DNA from 3 places in the Amycolatopsis sp. cmx-11-51 genome. Region 3 is predicted to be linked to each of the others. Evidence: predicted binding sites of a transcription regulator. Region 3 holds the regulator's gene; each other region holds the start of a gene.
What was found. Region 3 encodes HspR, which represses chaperone genes until heat shock. Its sites were predicted from a motif close to ANNTTGAGTNNNNNNNACTCAANNT; they were not measured.
Positions count from the first base shown of each region.

Region 1 (3,252 bases), 860 kb from region 3:
TCGAGCGGGGTGGGGTCGGCGCTCGCCGCGCACGCGCACCAGGTCTTCGACGAATGCGGGACCGAAGCCGTGCTGCTGCACCACGCGCTGGCCAATCCGCGCTCGACGCCGTTCTGGTACGCGCAGGGCTACCGGCCGCTCTGGACGTACTGGCAGCGGCGGCCGGCGGTGCCCTGACCCCGCTAGGCTGATCGTCGAGGATCAGGGGGTTTCTGTGACCAGGGACGATGACGCGGCCCCGGTGGCGCCGACCGGGGTCGACACCGAAAAGCCGTCCGCGGCGAGGATCTACGACTGGTTCCTCGGCGGGACTCACAACTGGGCCGTCGACCGTGAGTTCGCCCGCGCGTTGGAACGGCAGTGGCGGTGGGTCAAACCGGGCGCGCGGCACAACCGCGAGTTCATGAACCGCGTCGTGCGCGCGGCGCTGAACGCCGGGATCCGGCAGTTCGTCGATCTGGGCTCCGGTGTCCCGACCGCCGGGAACGTGCACGAGATCGTCGAAGAGGAACTGGAGCCGGGCGATACGGCGAAGGTCGTGTACGTCGACTACGAGCCAGTGGCGGTGGCGCACGCGGAACTGATCCTCGAACGGCATAAGGCGACCGACTGGGCCGGGATCGTCCATGCGGACATGCGGCGGCCCAAGGACGTCCTGCGGCATCCGGAGACGCTGCGGCTGATCGACTTCTCGCAGCCGGTGTGCCTGATGATGATGGCCGTGCTGCACTTCGCCGGGCCGCACGACGATCCGCCAGCGCTGGTCGCGACCTACCGGAACGCGCTGGCGCCGGGCAGCTGGCTGGGACTGTCGCACATGAGCTTCGGGGGCCAGACCGGCGAGGACGCCGACGGACTCCGCTGGATGGTCGAGCAGTACCGGAAGACGAGCAACCCCGTGTGGATGCGGGACCGCGAAGAGATCGAGCCCCTCTTCGGGGACTGGCCGCTGCTGGAACCCGGCGTCGTCAACCTGCCCGACTGGCGGCCGGTGCGAGAACTGCGGCGAGACGAGGAAGGCGCCCGGCCATTCGCCTGGTGCGGTGTCGCCACCCACCCCTGACCTCCGACCTCTGACCGCGACGCGTCGCCTTTAGCGGGCTAAGTGTCACGCGTTGGGTCGTAGACGTCGGAGGACCGGGGAGCGGATGGCCTGAGGGCCCCGTGGCGACGTTCTACGTCTCTAAGGGGGCCTTAGTGACGCTTGATCGCTTCAAAGGTCCGACCTCCAGGGGCGACGCGTCGCCTTTCGCGGGCTAACCGTGCCGCGTTGGGGCACGGAGGTCGGAGGGGTGGGTATCGCTGACGGCGAACGCGAGAAGGAAACAAACGGGTCGATCGGAGAGTTGAGCTAGGCAGACTCAACTAACCGAGGAGTGCACAGATGACCGACAACCGCCTCCTGCCCGTCCTCCCGCTCGATGACGACGTCGTGCTGCCGGGCATGATCGTCCCGCTCGACCTCGCCGACACGGAGACGCGCGCCGCGGTGGAGTCCGCCCAGGCCAACACCCCTGCCCAGACTTCCTTCCCGGGGATCCGGTCCGGCGCGGCCAGCAAGGCCGAGGTGCTGATCGTTCCCCGTGTCCACGGCGAGTACGCCGAGCTCGGCACCATCGCGACCGTCGAGCGCATCGGCCGCGTGCCCGGTGGCAAGACCGCGGTGCTGCTGCGTGGTACCCGCCGCGCCGTCGTCGGCCGGATCGCCGACGGCCCCGGTGCCGCCCGCTGGGTTCACGTCGAGGTCGCCACCGAGACCACCGACGACAATTCCGCGAAGCTCGCGACCGAGTACAAGAGCGTCGTCCTCGCGATCCTCCAGCAGCGTGGCGGCTGGCAGATGATCGACGCGGTCCAGGAGGTCGAGGACCCGTCCGCGCTCGCCGACCTCGCGGGCAACTCGTCCTACCTGACGACCGAGCAGAAGCTCGAGCTGCTTTCCACGCTCGATGTTTCGGCACGGCTCGAAAAGGCCCTCGAGTGGAGCCGCGAGCAGCTGGCCGAGCTCGAGGTCACCGACACCATCCGCAAGGACGTCCAGGAGGGCATGGAGAAGCAGCAGAAGGAGTTCCTGCTGCGCCGCCAGCTCGAAGCGATCCGCAAGGAGCTGGGCGAACTCGACGGCACCGCCAACGACGACGACTACCGCGCCCGCGTCGAGGGCGCCGAACTGCCGGACGCCGTCAAGAAGGCCGCACTGTCCGAAGTGGACAAACTGGAGCGGACGTCCGACCAGTCCCCCGAGGGCGGCTGGATCCGCACGTGGCTGGACACCGTCCTCGAGCTGCCGTGGAACAACCGCACCACCGACGTCCACGACATCGCCGCCGCGCGCAAGATCCTCGACGCCGATCACGCCGGTCTCGACGACGTGAAGGAACGCATCATCGAGTACTTGGCCGTCCGCAAGCGCCGCGCGGAGTCGGGTCTCGGCCCGGTCGGCGGACGCCGCGGGATCGAGGCAGGGCGAAGCTCCGTTGAGGGTGGTGGTGGGCGAGGGGCTGGCACGGTGCTCGCGCTCGCCGGCCCTCCCGGAGTCGGCAAGACGTCGCTCGGCGAGTCCGTGGCGAAGGCGATGGGCCGCGAGTTCGTCCGCGTCGCGCTCGGCGGCATCCGTGACGAGGCCGAGATCCGCGGTCACCGCCGCACCTACGTCGGCGCGCTGCCCGGCCGGATCGTCCGCGCCATCAAGGAAGCGGGCTCGATGAACCCGGTCGTGCTGCTCGACGAGATCGACAAGGTCGGCGCCGACTACCGCGGCGATCCGACGGCGGCACTGCTGGAGGTGCTGGACCCGGAACAGAACCACACGTTCCGCGACCACTACCTCGAGGTCGAGCTGGACCTGTCCGACGTCGTGTTCCTCGCGACGGCGAACGCGCTCGAAACCATCCCCGGTCCGCTGCTGGACCGGATGGAGCTGGTCACCCTCGACGGCTACACCGAGCACGAGAAGGTCACCATCGCCCGCGACCACCTGCTCCCCCGCGAGCTGAACCGCGCGGGCCTCGTCAAGGACGACGTCACGCTGACCGACGACGCGTTCAGCCGCATCGCCGCCGAGTACACGCGGGAAGCCGGGGTGCGCAACGCGAACCGGACCATCGCGAAGGTGCTGCGCAAGGTGGCGACCAAGGTCGCGCTGGACGAGGTCGAGCTGCCGCTGACCATCGACGCCGACGGGCTCGAGACCTACCTCGGCCGCCCGCGGCACCTGCCGGAGTCCTCACTGCCCGCGTCGACGCAGCGCAC
Region 1 covers NZ_JADNQO010000001.1:574,440-577,691, forward strand. Annotated here, with positions in the region: gene ACM6LU_RS02830 (GNAT family N-acetyltransferase) at 1-177, shown strand, start outside; gene ACM6LU_RS02835 (SAM-dependent methyltransferase) at 215-1,063, shown strand; gene lon (endopeptidase La) at 1,385-3,252, shown strand, end outside.
Region 1: a site for HspR is predicted at 1,344-1,368, ahead of lon (endopeptidase La). Genes of this name have one in related genera too.

Region 2 (3,252 bases), on a different contig from region 3:
CGGCGCCGATCCCACCCCGTCGGCCGCGCCGGCGCCGTCGTCCCCCGTTGCCGAAAAGGCCCCGACTGGAACACCGTGTGGCGAGGTCACCGGGTTTCAGAGCGCGAAGAACAAGGTCGTCGCCCACGGGAAGACCGACTGCGCCGAAGCGACGCAGGTGCTCACGGACTACTTCGCCAAGCTGACCCCCGCCGAAGCCGCTTCGCCGCAGGGCCCCGGGCCGGTCGTCATCGGCGCGTGGACGTGCGGGAGCGGACCGAACGATCCGGTGACGAGTTGCTCCACGGAGGACGAGCGGCAGATCGAAGCGACCCGGCTCTGAGCACCCCGGCGGCGTCACTCCTCGCGACGCTGCCGGGCCTTGTCCAGCCGGTGGAGCACGGCCCCGACGACCACCAGGCCCAGCAGGAACAGCCCCAGCAGACCGTTCAGCGACACGCTCCAGATCAGTGAGGACCTCGAACTGTAGGCGAATCCGTCGCCGACGAAGACCTTGTCGCCTTCAGTGGTCTTGCCGCCTTCGATCCTGCCGCCTCCCGTACGCCCGTCGTCGAACCGCCACTTCCCGGCACAGTAGGGCGTCTGCCCGCCGACCGCGGATCCCTCCGCGGTGCACCCCGAGATTTCGGTGATCGTGACGTCCTCGCCGGTGCTCAGTTCACGGACATCGGAGCCGAAGAACCCCCAGACGAACCCGAAGAGAACGAGGAACGGGATCGCGAACTGCAAAACCTGCGAAAGAACCCCGGAATTCGATGGTTTCTCCGGCACGGAATTCCTTTCCTCGAATCACTGGAGCGCCAGCAGGACTTCCCGGTCGAGATTGCCGACGAGAAGGTACTTCGGCTGATACCCGGCCGGAACCACGAAACAGACGAGACCCGCGGTGCCGTCGAAAGCATCCGGAGCGCCCGCGCAGTCCTTGACCCGTTGCGGGGCACCGTGCTCGTCGGCTGACAGCTCCAAAGCCGTGTCGCCCAGCCTGGACGCCTCCATTTGCAAGGTGAGGACCCGGAACCCGCTCAGCCACGCCTCGGCTCCTTCTGGCGGCTCCGGTCGGCTGTCGAGTACACGCACGGCCGACTCCCCCGACACCGCGGTCTGTCCCTTGCCGATCACCGGTGGCGGCCCCCAGGCCTCGCGGCGATGCTCCCACAGGTTCGGAACGGGATCGGCCGCCTCGCGGTACGCCGTCCCGCCGAAACCGAGCGGTGCCAGCACGACATAGGCGGCGAAGGCGAACCCGGCCAGGAACGACAGCGACTTACGCACGGTCACCGGCCTCGCCACGAGGAACGCCACGACGACCCCGAGCACCACGAGCGCTCCGCCGATCGACATCGCCGTGATCTTCTCCCCCGGATGGTGGGCTTCCACCACGGCGTCCGCGCCACGGACGGACAGCACCCGGTCCGTCAGCGAGGAAAGCCGCACGATCACCGGCTCCGCGAGGCCGAACGTCTCGGCCGTCGGCAGCTCGAGCGCACGGCCGTTTTCCGTGACGGCCATGATCTCGTAAGTGGTGTGCGGGCCGTTCTGTCCTTCGGTGGTCTTGGAATCCGACACAGAGACCACCGCGCGTAAATCGTACCTTCCGGCCAGCCCCTCGGCCGTCCATCTCCCGGCGAAAGCCGCGATGGATCCCAGCACGATTCCGATCGCGAGCAGAACGGCCACCCCTTGACTTTTCCGCGACTGTTCCGGAAAGGTCACCACCCCCTTGTTCCGCCACTTCAGTCTATTCTCCGGAGCGGTCGAACGGCACGGGATTTGTACCTACACGACCGTTTCCGTAACCATTTCGCTTCTTCGCCCGTCGTCGGCGGGCATACGGACCCCCTTGCCGAACCAGGTAAGAGTCGTCTAGACTCAAACCATGCTCACCAGGGACGACGCCGTGACGACGATCGAGGACGCGGTCGACGCGGCCACTCTGTTCGCCCACCACCGCTACCGCGATCTGGCGGCCGTCCTCCACCCCGACCGGAATCCCGGCGACCCTCGAGCCCATAAGGCGGCCGCCACCCTCAATCGCTTCTATGCCGATTGGAAGCAATCCCGGCACCAAACCGTCACCACCGCGACGGCGGCTTATCCGTTGACCCGGCCGCACGCGGTGGGCAGCATCGCGACGACCTATCGCACCACCAGCCCTCACCTGGTCAAAATCGTGCGCGATCCGGCGCTCAACCCGCTGATCCACGCCGAGTGGGCGGCGTTGCGCACGCTCGACGGCTTCACCGAACGGCACCGCTGGCTGCGCCCGTACTATCCACGCCTGATCGACACCTCGGGCCCGGTGGCGCGGGGCGACCGCGCGTTCAGCGTCCTCGACCCGCTCGTCGACGGGTTCACCACCCTCGCCGACATCGCGAAAGCCTTCCCGGACGGGCTCGACGGCCGCGACTACGCCTGGATGCACCGGCGCCTGCTGCGCGCCGTGGCGGGCGCGCACCGCGCGGGTGTCGTCCACGGCCACCTCACCGCGGACAACGTGCTGGTCCACCCCGAGCGACACGGCATCGTCCTGGCAGGCTGGTCCTTCGCCGTCGAGGAAGGTGTGCTCCCGCTGGCGGCGGACAAGTCCATCGACTACCCGCCGGAGGTCCACAAAGGACTGCCGATGACCGCGGCCACCGACGTCCACATGCTGCACAGATTGATGCTTTCGCTGCTGGCACCACGGGAAACCCGTCAACGCGAGTTTGCAACGTGGTGCACCCAGGAAGCCCCGGGACAGCGGCCCGACGCCGCTGATCTGCTCGACGAGTACGACAACCTGCTCGCCGAGCTGTACGGCCCCCGCACCTTCCGATCCTTCACCATCCCCGAGACAGGAGCCTGACCATGGGACACGGACACTGGGACGACAACGCCTACGCCGCCGCGAAGACTTTCCGCGCGGCCAAGGGGGAGGACGACTTCGGCTACAGCGCCGGTCTCCGCAAGAAGCCCGCTTCCGCATGGAAGGCGGCGGCAGCGCTCAACCCGGCTAACGCCGTCCGGGAGTGCCGGGATTCGGCCGACCACGCCGATTCGACGCCGATCGCGGTGCTGTTCGACGTCACCGGCTCGATGCGCCGGGTGCCCCGGATCATGCAGGGCAAGCTCGGCAAACTGCACGGCCTGCTGAAACGCCGGGGTTACCTGGCCGACCCGCAGGTCCTCTTCGGTGCGATCGGCGACGCCGACAGCGACCGGGTGCCGTTGCAGATCGGGCAGTTCGAGTCGGACAACCGGATGGACGAGCAG
Region 2 covers NZ_JADNQO010000004.1:304,923-308,174, reverse strand. Annotated here, with positions in the region: gene ACM6LU_RS17960 (hypothetical protein) at 1-322, shown strand, start outside; gene ACM6LU_RS17955 (hypothetical protein) at 337-771, opposite strand; gene ACM6LU_RS17950 (hypothetical protein) at 790-1,677, opposite strand; gene ACM6LU_RS17945 (adenylate cyclase) at 1,877-2,845, shown strand; gene ACM6LU_RS17940 (hypothetical protein) at 2,848-3,252, shown strand, end outside.
Region 2: a site for HspR is predicted at 1,852-1,876, ahead of ACM6LU_RS17945 (adenylate cyclase). Genes of this name have one in related genera too.

Region 3 (3,252 bases):
GGGTTCGCGCAGCTCAACGACGACTCGAAGCCGTGGCCCGCCGCTTCGGTCGGCAACAGCGTGACCTTCAACTGGAAGTTCACCGCCTACCACCGGACCACGAACTACGAGTACTACATCGGCGGCACCAGGATCGCCAACATCAGCGGGAACAACTCCGCGCCGAAGGACCCGACGTCCCACACGGTGAGCTTGAACGGCTTCAGCGGCCGCCAGAAGGTGCTCGCCATCTGGAACATCGCGGATACGCCGATGGCCTTCTACAGCTGCATCGACCTGCAGATCGGCGGCGGCAACCCGCCGACCAGCACCAGCAACCCGCCCACCACCAGCAACCCGCCCACGACGTCGAACCCGCCGACCAGCACCAGCAACCCGCCCGCGGGCGGCACCTGGGCGGCCGGGACGGCGTACGCGGTCGGCAGCACGGTCACCTACGGCGGCGCGAGCTACCGGTGCCAGCTGGCGCATACGGCGATCCAGGGCTGGGAACCGCCGAACACACCCGCGCTGTGGACGCGCCAGTGAGGCTCGGCCTGATACTCGTCGCCGGTCTCGTGGCCCTCGCGGGCTGCGGGACCGGTGATGGCTCACCCAGCACCGCCGGCGCCCCGATCTCCCCGCTCCCCCAGTCGGCGACGGGTGCCCCGGCGTCCGCGGAGTACAACGACGCCGACGTGATGTTCCTGCAGATGATGATCGCCCACAACGCACAGGGTGTGGAGATCGTCAAGCTGGTGCACGCCAAACAGGCGCAGCAACCGCAGCTCAAGGATCTCGCGGCGGCCATCGAGGCGACGCAGCAGACCGAGACCACCGACATGCGGAACTGGCTGAAGTCCTGGGGCAAACCCGAGACGGGCTCGATGGATCCGCACGCGCACCACCATCACGGCGGCGACGGGCTCACGGACAAAGGCCTGCTCGACGCCTTGTCCAAAAAGGACGGCAAGGAGTTCACCCTCGACTTCGCCGACATCTTCGTCGCACACCAGCACAACGGGGTCGCGCTGGCGAGGACCGAGCTGAAGGACGGCAAGAACCCGGAGTCGAAGGCGTTGGCCCAGCGGATCATGGACTCGCGCACCGGCGAGGTCCAGCAGATCCGGACACTGGTCCCCGGCTGACGACCGCGTTTAGTCCTCTAGTTGCGATTCTTCGCAACTAGAGGACTAATTGCGTTTTTTGGGCTTCCACACCACGAGTGCCGTCTGCTGGCGCAGCGGGACGAGGTCCTTGCGGTAGGAGGCATGCACGGCCGCCGCCGTCTGTTCGGCGGAGACGTACGCGGCCGTGAGTTCTTCCGTCAGCTCGCCGATCCGCGCACGAAGCGCGTCGACCTGGTTCTCCAGCTCGATAATCCGCTTGATGCCCGCGAGGTTGACACCGTCGGACTGGGACAGTCGCTGCACTTCACGCAGCAACGCGATGTCCCGCATGGAGTAACGACGTCCACCACCGGAGGTCCGGCCCGGCGACACGAGACCCTGGCGGTCGTAGGACCGCAGGGTCTGCGCGTGCAGGCCGGACAGCTGCGCCGCCACCGAGATGACGAACACCGGGGTGTCCTCGTCCGCACCGTCGTGCGGCAGCCCGCCGAACATCGTGCTCACCTGCCTTCGAGAAGTTCGGTGATCTCCGGTCGCGGGTCGTGCTCGGACATGGCCTCCGCGTAGGCCTCCAAGGCCTCACGGGCCTTGTCGTCCAATTTGGACGGAATGGCCGCCTGCAGGGTGACCAGCAGATCGCCCTGTGCGCCGTCCCGTTTGGCGATTCCCTTGCCGCGCACGCGAAGCACGCGGCCACTGGCCGTACCTTGCGGCACCTTCAGCGAGACCTTGCCCTCGAGCGTCGGCACGGTGATCGTGCCGCCGAGGGCCAGTTCCGCGAAGGACACCGGCACGGTGATCGTCAGGTCGAGGCCCTGCCGCCCGAACACCGGATGCGGCGCGACGTGCACGCGGACGTACAGATCGCCCGGCTGCGCGCCGCCGCGGCCCGGTTCACCCTGGCCGGCGAGCCGGATCCGCTGGTCGTCGGCGACGCCCGGCGGGATCCGCACGGTCAGCGTGCGGGTGCGGGTGCTGACGCCCTCGCCCGCGCATTCCGGGCAGGGGTCGTCGATGATCGTGCCGCGGCCGCGGCAGTCGCGGCACGGCTCGGAGAACGCGAACGCGCCCTGGCTCCGGCTGACCAGCCCGCTGCCCTGACAGTTCGAACACGTCCTCGGGGTGGTCCCCGGCTTCGCGCCGTTCCCGCCGCAGGTGGAACAGGTCGCCGGGCTCGACAGCCGCAGTGGCAGGGTCGCGCCCTTGACCGCCTCGGTGAAGTCGATCCGGACGTCGGTCTCCACGTCCGCGCCGCGCTGCGGCCGGTTCGCGGTGGCACCGGCGGCGCCGCCACGACGGCCGAAGAGGCCGCCGAGGATGTCGCCGAGCCCGCCGAAACCGGCCTGTTGCTGACCACCCGACTGGCCGAAGATGTCGCCGACGTCGAATCCGCCGCCACCGGCGCCGCCACCCGGGAAGCCGAAGCCACCGGGACCACCGGAGCCGAAGAGGCGCCGGGCCTCGTCGTACTCCTTGCGCTTGGACGTGTCGGAAAGAACGCCGTAAGCCTCGGAGACCGCCTTGAACTTCTTCTCCGCCTCCGCGTTGCCCGCGTTGGCGTCGGGGTGGTTCTCCTTGGCCAGCTTGCGATAGGCCTTCTTGATCTCGTCCGCGGTGGCGTCGGAGGAGACGCCCAGCTCACGGTAGAAGTCCTTACCGATCCATTCCCGTGCACTCATCGAACGTCTCCTCCTTTCACGCCGTATCGCCGATCAGCGATTGTTCTCATCGAAGAGCTCGCCGTCGAGCGGCAGCTCGCCACCGACGGGCGGGTCGACCGGAGCGGCCTGCACCTCCGGTGCGGGGGCCGCGCCGGGCTCGTGGTCGGTGACCCCGACCAACGCCGCGCGAAGCACGCGCTCGCCGAAGCGGTAACCGCGGCGCATGACCGTGGTGACCGTCGGGCCCGCGACGTCCGGCGAGGTGCTGTGCTGGACGGCCTCGTGCACGCTCGGGTCGAAGGCCTCACCCTCAGCACCGAACGGCTCGAGACCCGACCGCTGCAGGCTCCCGACCAGCTTCTCGCCGACCGCCTTGAAGGCACCCGTCAGATCGCCGTGCTGCTCCGCGCGCTCGAGGTCGTCGAGCAGCGGGAGCAGGTCACCGACGACCGCCGCCTTCGCGGCGGCGACGACCTGCTCAC
Region 3 covers NZ_JADNQO010000001.1:1,435,194-1,438,445, reverse strand. Annotated here, with positions in the region: gene ACM6LU_RS07265 (lytic polysaccharide monooxygenase) at 1-528, shown strand, start outside; gene ACM6LU_RS07260 (DUF305 domain-containing protein) at 513-1,127, shown strand; gene ACM6LU_RS07255 (heat shock protein transcriptional repressor HspR) at 1,173-1,604, opposite strand; gene dnaJ (molecular chaperone DnaJ) at 1,610-2,788, opposite strand; gene grpE (nucleotide exchange factor GrpE) at 2,822-3,252, opposite strand, start outside.